Anatilimnocola aggregata: one gene and its partner. The protein of the gene in region 1 interacts with the protein of each later gene in a pairwise test. Links are inferred from orthologs where the notes say so. Each region holds a gene or a part of one and is shown on either strand. Other genes may lie near its edges.

Evidence for each region.
Region 2: the proteins of thrS (region 1) and rplA interact in binary tests that used the Escherichia coli proteins (3 or more experiments, as listed by UniProt). The link is inferred for Anatilimnocola aggregata from one-to-one orthologs.

What each region holds. Positions count from the first base shown.
Region 1 is NZ_CP036274.1:6,537,646-6,544,349, reverse strand. Bases 1,540-4,478 are described here. They hold thrS (threonine--tRNA ligase), read left to right. Parts: upstream 1,540-1,885; coding sequence 1,886-4,072; downstream 4,073-4,478. Other genes in these bases: ETAA8_RS24545 (EAL domain-containing protein), read right to left, coding at 4,160-4,478; ETAA8_RS24555 (hypothetical protein), read right to left, coding at 1,540-1,601. Also shown: ETAA8_RS24560 (Mrp/NBP35 family ATP-binding protein), read right to left, coding at 23-1,096; more of ETAA8_RS24555, read right to left, coding at 1,131-1,539; more of ETAA8_RS24545, read right to left, coding at 4,479-5,308; ETAA8_RS24540 (diguanylate cyclase domain-containing protein), read left to right, coding at 5,594-6,704. UniProt on the Escherichia coli protein: Catalyzes the attachment of threonine to tRNA(Thr) in a two-step reaction: L-threonine is first activated by ATP to form Thr-AMP and then transferred to the acceptor end of tRNA(Thr). The rate-limiting step is amino acid activation in the presence of tRNA.
Region 2 is NZ_CP036274.1:7,148,301-7,154,937, forward strand. The notes cover bases 3,648-6,519. They hold rplA (50S ribosomal protein L1), read left to right. Parts: upstream 3,648-4,677; coding sequence 4,678-5,361; downstream 5,362-6,519. Other genes in these bases: nusG (transcription termination/antitermination protein NusG), read left to right, coding at 3,648-4,054; rplK (50S ribosomal protein L11), read left to right, coding at 4,146-4,577; rplJ (50S ribosomal protein L10), read left to right, coding at 5,426-5,983; rplL (50S ribosomal protein L7/L12), read left to right, coding at 6,131-6,517. Outside these bases: ETAA8_RS26980 (NAD(P)/FAD-dependent oxidoreductase), read left to right, coding at 1-178; tuf (elongation factor Tu), read left to right, coding at 1,130-2,326; preprotein translocase subunit SecE, read left to right, coding at 2,706-3,152; more of nusG, read left to right, coding at 3,206-3,647. UniProt on the Escherichia coli protein: One of the primary rRNA binding proteins, it binds very close to the 3'-end of the 23S rRNA. Forms part of the L1 stalk. It is often not seen in high-resolution crystal structures, but can be seen in cryo_EM and 3D reconstruction models.

The DNA of each region.
Region 1 (6,704 bases):
GCAGAAAGCTTATGCCACCGAGTTACCCCAACATCGGTAGTTGCATGCTCGGTGGCTTGCTCATGGTGTTGTCAGCGATGTTGCGCACCAGCGTGGTGACGATCTTCTCGAGGTAAGGTCCGAGAATTGGATCGTCGAAATTGCCGAGGGTGAGGCCTTCGTCGCCGTTGATCCGAATCTGCATGTTGAGCGGCACTTCGCCCAGAAACGGAACCTTTAACTCTTCCGCTGCCTGACGAGCGCCACCACTGCCGAAAATGTCATAGCGTTTGCCGGTATCGGGGCAAATGAAACCGCTCATGTTTTCGACCATCCCCAGCAGGGGAATGTTGACCTTGCGGAACATGGCGATAGCCTTCACCGCATCGATCAGTGCCACTTGCTGCGGCGTGCAAACGACGACCGCGCCGGTGAGCGGCAGTTGTTGCGACAAGGTGAGGGCGATATCGCCGGTGCCGGGAGGCATGTCGATGATCAGATAATCGAGATCGCCCCAGGCGGTGTCGCGCAAGAACTGCGTGATCGCCCCGTGCAACATGGGCCCGCGCCAGACGACTGCTTCGCCAGCAGGAACAAGGTAGCCCATCGAGATGGTCGGCATGCCTTGAAACATGATCGGTTGCAGCTTGTTGTTTTCAATCACCGGCTTGCCGCTAAGGCCGAGCAAGTGCGGAATGCTGGGGCCGTAGACGTCGGCGTCCATCAGGCCGACTTTACAACCGGCGCGCTTCAGGCCCAGCGCGATCGTCGCCGCCACGGTGCTCTTGCCCACGCCGCCTTTGCCAGAACCGACGGCGATCACGCTTTTGGCCGTCAGGCCGATTTGACCGAGCTTGACTGCGGCCCGTTCGTGAACGACCAGATTTACATCGATGCTGGTGAGGGAAGGAAACCGACGCCGCAGCAACTCAACTAACCTTTCCTTCATCTCGTTCTTGATGGGAGCGGAATGGGAGGTGAGCGCCAGCGTGAGTGTGACTTTGTCGCCGGCGACTTGCACGTCGCGCGCTTGTTGCGTTTGGGTGACACTGCGGCCGGTTTCGGGATCTTTGAACTCTGCCAATACTTTTTCGACAGCCGCTACCGTTACGTCCATACTCATCCGTCCATCCTCTGCAATTCAAAAGGTATTAGTTGATGACTGGTGTGGTGCTGACCGCAAACCGCGGCCAGGGAATTCGCTGCCAGATGGTGGTCGGCAATGCCGTGCTGGTCGCCACGTGGCGGCGCAAGTGCCGTTGCACCAACCGGGTGGCAGCGGGCAGTTGTTCGAGGCGGTCGATCACCAGTAGCACGCCAGCATCTTGCAATAACGCGACTGCCGGGACTTTTTGGGCGACATCGCTCGAACAGAGAGCGAGAAAACGAGCTGCCGGGAAGTCGCGCCGCCAGCGATGCAAGATTGGGATAACGGTGGACAAGTTCTGCTCGTTGACATGCACGGCAGCGACCGATTCGGGCGATTCTTGAAGCTGAGTTTCGCACTGCGCGAGCGAGACCGCGCTCGAAAGCAAACTCCAGCGAGAATCTGGGAGCGCAAGACGCCACGCCGCCAGCCAGCGAGGGGTTCGTTCGCAGAGAATCAGCTTGGGAGGGGACATTCCACTTTCCTGGACGCATCTGCTGGCCGCAGCCCGCAAATTGCGAGTCCATCATCGTAGGTCGTACTGCCATTTCTCACAACGGGCGGCCGTACGCTGAACCCGCGAGTATGACCTTGTGTCTCGGAGGTAATCGGAACGAACGGTGCTGTCGTTTGCTTAGCCTGCCTTGTCGCAAACCATGGCGGACCGTTATGTTACGCGTCGGCAGACGTTGTCGGTGCACACCCTTTGTAGCGGCGTGCCGCAGCGAACAGCTGGTCCCTCTTCAGGAAGATGGTTCGATGCTTAAGGTCAGTTTGCCCGATGGCAGCGTGAAGGAGTTTCCCGCCTCAACCACCCCGCGAGCGATTGCCGAATCAATCGGCCCGCGACTCGCCAAGGCCACGCTGGCTGCCGAAGTGGATGGGAAAGTAGTCGGTTCCGACTACGTCCTGCCCAGCGAAGGTGAGGTCAAGCTGCGGCTGCTGACCCGCAAAGATGCCGAAGCGCTGGCCGTTATGCGGCACTCGTGCGCTCACATCATGGCCCGCGCAGTCATGCGGCTGAAGAAGGGGGTGCAACTGGCCTTCGGTCCGACCGTCGAAGGTGGTTTTTATTACGACTTTCAACTTCCCGAACCGCTGACCGACGACGATTTTCCCGCCATCGAAGCCGAGATGAAAAAGATCATCGCGCTCGATGAAGGCTTTGAGCGAATCGAAGTGCCACGCGAGAAGGCTCTGGCGATCGTCCAGGGACTCGATCAAAAGTATAAGGTCGAGCACATCGAGACCGGGCTGGCGACTCACCCCGAATTGTCGTTCTATCGCCAGGGTGAGTTCATCGACCTTTGCCGGGGACCTCATATTCCGAGTGCGAGTGCCGTCGGAGCGTTCAAGCTCCTTTCGCTGGCCGGTGCGTATTGGAAAGGTGATTCCGACAACGCGCAGTTGCAGCGGCTGTACGCCACCGCGTTTTTCACTCAGGAAGAACTCGATGAACACCTGAAGAAAATCGAGGAGGCCAAACGCCGCGATCACCGCGTTCTCGGCAAGCAACTGCAGTTGTTTACCTTGAGCAACGACGTTGGTCCAGGGTTGTGCTTGTGGCTGCCCAAGGGAGCGATGATTCGCTCGCAGCTCGAAGAATTCATCAAGCAGGAGCTGACTCAGCGGGCCTATTTGCCGGTTTACACACCGCACATCGGCCGCATTCAGATGTATCAAACCAGCGGACACTTTCCGTACTACATGGAAAGCCAGTTCCCGCCGTTCTACTTCGATCCGTTCATGCAAAGCGTGCAGCAACTCTTTGCGCTGCAGTTCCAAGGCAAGCTGGCCGACAATCGGTTCATCGGCCACTTCGAAGAAGCATTGAAGGTCAACATCGATGGGCTGGTGCCGATTTCGTTCGGTGGTTTTGGTAATGCCAAGACCGATGCCGACAAGATGCACGCGATCAAGGAGTGGTTCGACGAACAAGAGGCTTATCTGCTGAAGCCGATGAACTGCCCGCATCATATTCAGATCTATAAGGCGCAAAAGCGGAGCTACAAAGAACTGCCGCTGCGGCTCGCTGAGTTCGGCTCCGTCTATCGCTTTGAAAAAACCGGCCAGCTTAACGGTATGACTCGCGTGCGTGGTTTTACTCAGGACGATGCTCACTTGTTCTGCATGGAAGACCAGGTTCCCGCCGAGTTCGAAGGCTGCATCGCGATGACTCAGTTCGTACTGAAGTCGCTGGGGCTCGACAATTACCGCGTGCGGCTGGGCTTCCGCGATCCCAAGAGCGACAAGTACGTCGGCAGCGAGCAGGTGTGGAATCGCGCGCAGAACGCGCTCGAAGATGTCTGCACTCGCCTCGGCATTGCCTACACCGCCGAGCCCGGCGAAGCTGCGTTTTACGGACCCAAGGCCGACTTCGTCGTGACCGATTGTATCGGGCGCGAATGGCAGCTAGGCACGGTGCAGCTCGACTATAACTTGCCGGCACGATTTGGTCTGGAGTACACCGCTTCGGACAACAAGGCCCATCAGCCTGTGATGATTCACCGGGCTCCGTTGGGTTCGATGGAGCGCTTCATCGGCGTGCTGATCGAACACTTTGCCGGCGCGTTCCCCCTGTGGCTGGCTCCCGAGCAAGTCCGAGTGATTACCGTCAGCGAAAAGAGCGAAGAGTACGGCCGCAAGATCGAGCAGCAACTGCGAATCCGCGGTCTGCGCGTTACCGGCGACTTCCGCCCTGAAAAGCTCGGCGCGAAGATTCGCGACGGTCAGTTGGAACTAATTCCTTACATGCTCGTTGTCGGCCCGCGCGACGCCGAACAAGGAACCGTTTCGGTCCGTGATCGGCTTGAAGGAGATCTAGGTGCCATGTCCCTTGATGCTGCTATTGCGCACCTGCAAGCAGAAATCGCCGAACGCCGCGTGCGCAAAACCTACAGCGGCAGTGCAGGGCTGGTCGAGAAGGAAAAGACGAACGAGTACTAGGAATGCAGAAGTAAGAATGCAGAACGCAGAATGAAGACATATATGTTGTTGTCTTTCATTGTGCATTCTTCGTTCTACGTTCTGCATTTACGCAAGTGACGCCCACTGCATTGTTTGAGGTCGACCGTAGTGGTCGCCTTGAGCGAGTTGACAGCCGAGTTCGCGGCAGGTCTGGGCTTCGTTTTCGCTGTGCACTCCAGTTGCTATAATCTTACAACCGGCTGCAACGGCGGCTTCAACGAGCGCCTTGATCTGCTGTTGCCGCTGCGTGCTGCGATCGACGCCGCGTGCCAAGGCGGGAGCCAGTTGCAAATAGTCTGGCGCAAATTGCTCGTGGGCCCGCACCTGATTCTGCCCACTACTGAAGCCGGCATAGCAGACGCCGACATTCAGTTCCCGTAGCCGGCTGAGGAAGTCGCGGAAGAACGGAATATCGACGACCGCAGAGTGAGGAATCTCAGCGATCAGCTTTTTGCCCGACAAGCGACTTTGCAGTTGAGCCAACGTCTCGGGAAGTCCATCGGCACCGACTTCAGCGGGCTGCAGATTCAAGAACAGCAGGTTCGCGCCCGTGGCTTCAGCGGCTTGTTCGGCGGCCAGCAGGCGATGCAACTGATGCCAACGCTCCGTCAGCCGGCAATCGACGCTTTGCAGGACTCGTTCGCCTGCAGGGACTTCGCCCGAGTGGTTCTCGATTCGCCGGAGCGCCTCGTAACCGATGGCTTGCCCGGTCGCCAATTCCACAACAGGCTGAAAGCGGGTGCGCAGGCCTCGATGGAGTAAGCCTTCGTTCAATGAGCGGACGGCCAGGATAAAATCGCGGGCAGCGCGGTCTTCGGACTGCAGATCGTTGTCGTGGGCGGCAACCGAGCCGCCGTCCATCACGTGGGTCACTGTGACGCGAGCTGATTCGTTACAAGGCGTGCGGAAGCAGAACTCGGCATCGGCAAAAGTGAGCAGATCGCCGTCACTTAGTAGCGCTTCGGCGACCTTCTTGCCGTTCAAGAGCGTGCCGTTCGTGCTGCCCAGGTCTTTGATCCGAAAGTGGCGGCCATCTTTATTGATGGCGGCATGTTCGCGAGAGACTCGCGTTGAAGGGACCTGATAGTCGCACGACTCGTTGCGCCCCAGGGTAAAAGGGAACTTCTCGAGCACAACGGGCTCGCCGGGCGTCCCCCCAACACGCTCGAGATAAGGAGATAGCTTTGTTTCCGGCAATAGAATCTTCGTTCGCATGACAGCCCCGCAGTGGTTTGCGACCAGTGGTTTGGATCTGGGTCGACCAAGCCTGTCGAATTTGACTACGCATTGCCGACAATGACACCGCTTCGGCAGCGCGAGCCAACTGAAACGTACGTCATGAATTGACAAGAAGCCGCTATCTTGCTGAGAAATATTTGGCGCGGCTAAGGCAGCACCGAATCTGTAACCTAAGTTTGTGCCAGAGGCCATGCTTCCGCGCGATCTACGTGTGTTCGCGCCTGGCGTTGCCCCCTTTGCACCCTTGGGTGAAAGCCACCGATGTCAGCTCGCCCTTTCTCCATTTTGATTGTGTCGGCCGATCGCACCTTGCTGCGGCGGATGTCGAAATTTCTCGATATCTTTGGCTACGAAGTGCGGCAAGCGAGCGACGAAGCGCAGACTCTGGCCTCCGCGGAAGCAAATCCGCCGGACTTCCTGCTCGTCGATGGTTCGACAGAGAGCCTGGCGAACAAGCAACTTTGTCGACAAGTACGCAGGCTTGGAGCCCAGCAGGTTTTCACCTATTGCATGCTCCTGGTAGAACTTCCTGAGGTCGCCGCACTTACTGAATCGTTAGAAGCCGGCTTCGACGACTTTCTCGCACGCGACGTTGTCTATGGGGAATTGCTGGCGCGCCTACGCGCCGGCGCACGTGTGCTGGAATACGAACGCCGCCTCGCCGAGCAGAACGGGCTCGATGTCATCACGGGCTTAGCCGAACGAAATGCCTGGCTCAAACAGTGGAAACCGTGGTTGCAGGCCTCTGCCGCAGAAAAAGCCAGGGCAACTCCCCCCTACGTCGCAGTGCTGGATTTCGATTCGTTTGGCCGCTTTGCCCGCGTGCAAGGGTTGATTGCCTATCGCGAACTGCTCCGTGGCGCGGCGCAATCGATCAAGAAAGCGCTCCCGGCAACGGCGCTCCCGGGCGTGCTCCACGATAATCGACTGGCGATACTCTTCGCCGCACACGACGACGCTGCGGCCGAGTCTCTCGCCAGCGGATGGCTAAAGTCATTGCAGGCGACTTCGCTACAGGCGAATGGCACTTCGGTGCAAGTCACCGCCAGCTTGGGCTTTACTGCGGTGCAAACCGACGAGCCAGCCGACATCGCCCTGCAACGGGCCATAACCGCGCTGCAGTTGGCCAAGGTCTCGGGTCGCAACTGCGTGGTCCATAGCGACGAGGTGGACGAAGATCAGCAAAGCTGGACTGAGTTGGCATCCGAAGGGCAGTTGTTTGCAACGACCGTCGCCCGCGATGTGATGATTCCTTGCCCCGTGCTGATCGGCGCGGATGAAACGGTCGATCAAGGACTGGCCCTTTTCGATCAAACTCAATTGGCCACGTTGCCGGTCGTTGATCTCGAAGGGCGACTTTTAGGTTTAATCA
Region 2 (6,637 bases), 610 kb from region 1 along the record:
GGGAGCCGTTTATACCGAAGGCTGGGACCGCCATATGGTTGCTCAGGGGGCAGACGCCAAACAGACGAAACAGATCATCAATTGTCAGCGAATCTACCCGCCCCTCAATCGCAATCGCGATGAAATCCTGGCCGCGGCTGCTCCGGTTGTTCAGCGACCGCCGCAGTACCAACACTGAGAAATGTTCTGGAACCCCATGCATTTTGCCCGGCTTTCCATCCTTTGCGGAAGGATTGAATTACATGCTTGAGAGGGGCGCGAACCTGCGAATTTGGTCCGCGGTCCTGCTTAAGAGGCAGATAGGCAATGCCCAGAGATCCGATTTTGCGGATCGATTTCGGCAGGCGGGGTGTGGAAACTGCCCTAAGTCGTCTTGCGTACTCGGGAAGCGTCACTATATTAACTGGTTTTCGACACCGGAAAATCGCTACCGAGATAAGTGGCCAGCGTAGCTCAATTGGCAGAGCAACGGTTTTGTAAACCGTAGGTTGTGGGTTCAAGTCCCTCCGCTGGCTCTGCCGATCTAGTCCGATTTGGCACTTTTCGCAGTGTATTCAAGGTTTGTGGCCGGAAAGTTTGGTTTGCAGGTCTGTTGAAGTTGGTTCAAGTCTGGTGAGTTTCCCGAGCGGTCAAAGGGGACAGACTGTAAATCTGTTGACTTCGGTCTTCGGAGGTTCGAATCCTCCACTCACCACTGGCTGGCCTTGGTCGCGATGCAAGTCGCCGTCTGTGGGCCCGCAAGTGATGGAAAATTGGTAGATTGGTGCTAGTCGTCGCAGTTCGTGTCCGGCGAGCTTGGTTTTGCAGGTGCTGGGTTGAATCGCGGGTGTAGCTCAATGGTAGAGCAACAGCCTTCCAAGCTGATGACGAGGGTTCGATTCCCTTCACCCGCTTTGCTGCTATGCCTGGCCAAATGACATTGGCTGGTCGGCGGAGCAAGGCTGCTGAAGGTGTTTGGTCGGTTTGAAGTTGGCTGCTGTAGCTCAGTTGGTAGAGCACTTCCTTGGTAAGGAAGAGGTCTCGGGTTCAAGTCCCGACAGCAGCTCTAGTGATATGGCCGTTTAGTCCATATCCTGATGGAAGCAATGTTTCAGGCATCGATTCACAAGGTAACGTAGGTAAGAAAGCAATGGCCAAGGAAACTTTTCAGCGGACTAAGCCGCACTGCAACGTCGGCACGATCGGCCACATCGACCATGGCAAGACCACGACAACGGCAGCCTTGGTGTCGGTTCAGGCTGCAAAGGGCCTTGCTACAATCAAGTCGTATGCGGATATCGCCAAGGGCGGTACCGTTCGCGATGCCACGAAGACGGTGACGATCGCCGTGTCGCACGTCGAATACGAGACCGAAAAGCGTCACTACGCTCACATCGACTGCCCCGGACACGCCGACTTTATTAAGAACATGATCACCGGTGCCGCCCAGATGGACGGTGCGATCCTGGTCGTGTCGGCTGCTGACGGCCCGATGCCGCAGACTCGCGAACACGTGCTGTTGGCTCGTCAGGTAGACGTCCCTGCACTCGTTGTGTTCCTCAACAAGATCGACCTCGTCGACGATCCCGACCTGCTCGAGCTCGTTGAAATGGAAATTCGCGAACTGCTCACCAAGAACGGCTTCCCCGGCGACGACATTCCAATCGTCCGCGGTTGCGCCCTGCCCGCTTACCAGAATCCTTCGGATCCTGCTGCTCGTAAGTGCATCGAAGACCTGCTCGACGCAGTCGATAGCTACATTCCCCAACCAAAGCGCGAAGAAGACAAGCCATTCCTTATGGCTATCGAAGACGTCTTCTCGATCGAAGGTCGCGGTACTGTCGCCACCGGTCGTATTGAGCGCGGCGTAGTGAAGGTTGGCGACGAAGTCATGATCATCGGTCTCAGCAAAGAGCCGACCAAGACCACCGTCACTGGCGTCGAAATGTTCCGCAAGGAACTCGGCGAAGGTCGTGCAGGAGACAACGTCGGTTGCTTGCTCCGTGGCGTTCGTCGCGAAGACATCGAGCGTGGCCAGGTTCTCGCCAAAGCCAACTCGATCACCCCGCACACCAAGTTCGAAGCAGAAGTGTACTGCTTGTCGAAGGAAGAAGGTGGTCGCCACACTCCGTTCTTCAGCGGTTATCGCCCGCAGTTTTACTTCCGCACCACCGACGTGACCGGTACTGCCGACCTCGTCGGTGCCGACATGTGCATGCCTGGCGACAACGTCAAGGTTGTGGTCACACTGCACAAGCCCATCGCCATGGATGACGGCGTGCGTTTTGCTATCCGCGAAGGTGGCAAGACCGTCGGTTCGGGCGTTGTGACCAAGGTTGTTGAGTAGTCCAAGATAAATCTCAGCTGGCGGCCCTCGTTTGGGGTGTCGCCAGTGCTGGCAGATTTGTAGATTAATACAGGTGAGCCGCCGGTTTCTAGTAGATCCAGCGGCACCCATTGCCCGGGCCCTTTGCGGTCCGGGCGTTTGCTTACGGGTGTAGCTCAATTGGTAGAGCACCGGTCTCCAAAACCGGGGGTTGCGGGTTCGATTCCCTCCGCCCGTGCTGGCAGAAGGTTGGATTGCCGCAAGGCAATGTTGCCTCAGTAAAAGATGTTGCCTTAATAACTTGTTCAATTGGGGGACGGCGAGGATCGCCGGCTCCATGCTCGCTCAGCGATGCACTTCGGTGCCCTGCTGAAAGAGCAGCACCGCCGGGCAAGGGACCATGTCAAAAGATAAAGCGGCGTCGAGTATGGGACTGAATTTGATTCTCAGCGAATTCCTGAGCACTGGGCTGTACAAGCGTAGCCAGGGTCGCCTCGCGCGCCAAATTACGTGCGTGGTGATCTGGGTAGTTGTCGCTTTTGGTGCCTGGCGATTGGCTGAAGCTGGCCTGCAGGGGCAGCAGAATGCTGTTCGCTACGGCATTGCTTCGGCAGTGCTGCTAGCTGGCCTCTGGATTGGCTATCGACTGGTAAACTATCCGCCATTCGCCGATTTTTTGATCGCCGTCGAAGCGGAAATGAACAAGGTCTCGTGGCCGACCTGGCGCGAGTTGTCGCGCAGCACCACGGTGGTGATTGTCTTGATTATCGGCCTGACGGCTGTCCTGTTTGCCCTCGATGCTGCCTGGCTGGGCATCTTGACGGCCCTTGGCGTTGCCAAGGGTTAGGTTTGTTGTCCCGCATCGACGTTGGTTCTCGAGTACCGGTGAAGGCCCCGAAAATGCATCCCGATAGTCCCGAAAATTCCGAGCCTGATGCTGGTCCTGCGACTTCCAGCGATGTGGTGCCGCCCGTCGAGCCAACTGCTGCCACGCCCGCACAGCCTCAGCCCGATGATGTCACGCTCTCGCCCGGTTCGCTCGCCGCCTCCAGCCAGGCTGGCGATCCTCCGCATCGCGCTACCGAAGAAGCGCAATTGGATGCCACCGAGATTGACGAACCAGAAGTCGAAGCTGATGAGCCGGAAGCAGACGTTCCGGACCGCGAGCCGCTTGAGTTCATCGATGAATCGCGGCTCGACGACTCGCTGACGTTCGATTGGTACATCCTCAAAATCCAGGTCAATCGCGAAGACTCGATCAAGGACGCCCTCCTTCGCCGCATCAAGATGAATGGGGTGGAGCGGTACTTCAAAGACGTGGTCGTTCCCACCGAAGATGTGGCCGAGTTCACCAAGACCGGCAAGCGCAAGGTTGTCAAAAAGAAGCTCTATCCGGGCTACTTGCTGATTAACATGGCCGTCAACGATGAGTCGTGGTTCGCGATTCGTGAAACGGCCGGCATTGGCGACTTCACCGGCTCCGGCGGCAAGCCCACGCCGATGTTGCCGCACGACGTTGAGACCATTCTGCGGAAGAGCAAGGTGCTCACCGACGAAGCGACTCCCGTCAAGTCGACCATTCCTTTCAAGAAGGCCGATCGTGTTCGGGTCAAGGAAGGGAACTTCCAAAACTTCGAGGGCGAGGTTGCCGCCGTCGATCAGGCCAACGGACGGGTCAAGGTTCTGGTGCTCATTTTTGGTCGCTCGACCGAGATCGAGTTCCAGCACTGGCAGATCGAACTCATTTAGACAAAGACAAGCCAGTCGCCGGTAATCGCCGCAGGCCGCGCGATTCCGCATTAAATCAAGTTTCCATTCGTTTTGTGAAGGCAGTAGTAGCATGGCTAAGGTTAAGCAGGTTACGGGTCAGGCAAAGTTTCAAGTGACGGGTGGTCAGGCTACCCCGGCCCCGCCAGTTGGTACTTCGCTCGGTAAGTTCGGTATCAACCTCGGCCAATTCGTCTCGCAGTTCAATGAGCGAACTCGCGAATTCATGGGGATTCCAATTCCCGTGGTCGTGACCGTTTATAACGATCGTTCGTTCGAATTCATCACCAAGAGCCCCCCCGCGTCAGCGTTGCTCAAAATGGCTGCTGGCTGTGCCAAGGGTGCAGGCGTGCCGAACAAAGACAAGGTCGGCAAGGTGACCAAGGCCCAAATCTTGGAAATCGTGAAAAAGAAAGAGGACGTCCTGAACTCGATGGATCCCGAGCGTGCTGGCAGAATGATCGAAGGGACGGCTCGCAGCATGGGGATTGTTGTCGAAGGTTAATTCGAACCCCCTTGTCACCTAGCAGGCATCTCGCTAGGATACTCGATTCTCCGCATCCCGCACTATTCCCGCGAGGAGAGCCTGGGGCTCTCTGTTTTCCATGCCCAAGCAATCGAAGCGTTTTCGTGCCCTCCTCAAGGTCGCGCCGCCCACTAAGGACGTTATTTCCTTGGACAAGGCTGTCGAGCGCCTGAAGCAGTTTGGCAATACCAAGTTCGATCAAGCGATCGAAATCCACATGCGTTTGGGTGTTGATCCCAAGCAGGCCGACCAAATCGTGCGTGGTAGCGTGGTGCTGCCTCACGGCATTGGCAAGGCTCAGCGCGTTGCTGTGTTCGCCAAGGGCGAACTGGCTGCGGCAGCAACTGCTGCTGGTGCCGACTTTGTGGGCCAGGAAGAATTGGCTCAGAAGATCAAGGACGGCTGGACCGATTTCGATGTCTGCATCGCCGCTCCCGACATGATGGGTCTCGTTGGTCCGCTCGGTCGCGTGCTCGGCCCGCGTGGCTTGATGCCGTCGCCTCGCGCCGGCACCGTGACGCCCGATGTATCGCGCGTGGTCAAGGAATACAAAGCTGGTAAGGTCGAATTTCGCAACGACAACGGCGGCATTGTGCACGCAATTGTTGGCAAGGCGAGCTTCGAAGCACCCAAGCTGAAAGAGAACATCGAGGCCTTCGTGCAGTACGTGTTGGGCCTGAAGCCAAACACGGTGAAGGGCACTTACGTAAAGAGCGTGGCCCTTTGTGCCACGATGAGCCCGGCGGTTCGCATTGCAGTGTAGTGATTGCTGTTTGCTGGCGTTTTGTTGGTCGGCAATTGGATTTCATTGAGAATAGAAGTGCGGCATGAGCAAGACACTAAAGCGTCTGATCACTGAAGAAATCAAGCAGCGGCTGCAGGGCGTGAACGACGCCGTGCTCGTCAACGTGATTGGCTTGGATTCTTCGAACACCTATAACCTGCGGCGCGAGCTGAAGAAGAAGGGCCTGTCGTTGATGGTGGTCAAGGCGAGCTTGGCTCGTCGCGCCACTGAAGGGACTTCGCTGGCGCCGGCATTCGAAGGTGGCGAGGGAAGCTTGGCAGTGGTCTATGGCGGCGAAGACTTCGTCTCGCTGGCCAAAGAGATGGCTGCAATCCACAAGAAGCCAGAGTTTGAAAAATGCCTGCCTCGCGGCGGCGTGATGGATGGCGAGAAGCTCTCGGCCGAAAAGATGAAGGAAGTGGCCAAGTGGCCCAATCGCGTGGGGCAAATCAGTTTGCTGCTCGGGCAGATTTTGTCGCCCGGAGCCAAGCTCCTCTCGCAAATCAATCAGCCCGGCGGTGCTCTGCTCAGCCAGGTCAAGAAGATTTCGGAAAAAGAGCAGGTTTCAGAAAAAGAGGGTGCCGAACCGGCTGCCAGCTAGTTCGCTCCTATTTGTATATCTTGGGTGGCCCGCCGCGTGTGGCTGGGCGTTTACTAATTGGTGATTTTCAGCGGTAGTTGCGGTCGGTGCCGTCCAATCAAGGTATTGGGCACCAACCGGCCGCGGGTTCAGAAAGGGTTGTGTATCATGGCTGACGTAGACATTTCGTCCTTGGGTGATCAAATCGCCAACCTGACGCTCAAGCAGGCCAAAGAGCTGAGCGATTACGTGAAGGATAAGTACGGTATCGAACCTGCTGCAGGCGGCGGCATGATGATGGCTGCACCAGCTGCTGATGCTGGCCCGGCCAAGGCTGCCGAGCAGACCGAGTTCGACGTCATCCTCACCGCTGCTGGCGACAAGAAGCTGGAAGTCGTGAAGGCCGTGAAGGCCATCACTGGCGCCTCGCTGATGGACGCCAAGAAGTTGGTCGACGCTCCTCCAGCGAAGATCAAGGAAAAGGCCTCGAAGGAAGACGCTGCCAAGGTCAAGGCTGATCTCGAAGCTGCCGGTGCTACTGTCGAATTGAAGTAGTTTTGGGTGGTAGATCGGCTGGCTGGAGTCGGTTCAGCTAGCTGTTCTTGGGTTTAACGGGGTTCCCTACTGGTCCCGTGATGGTTTTGCGCGTACGCTATGAAGAATGGCGGATGTTGT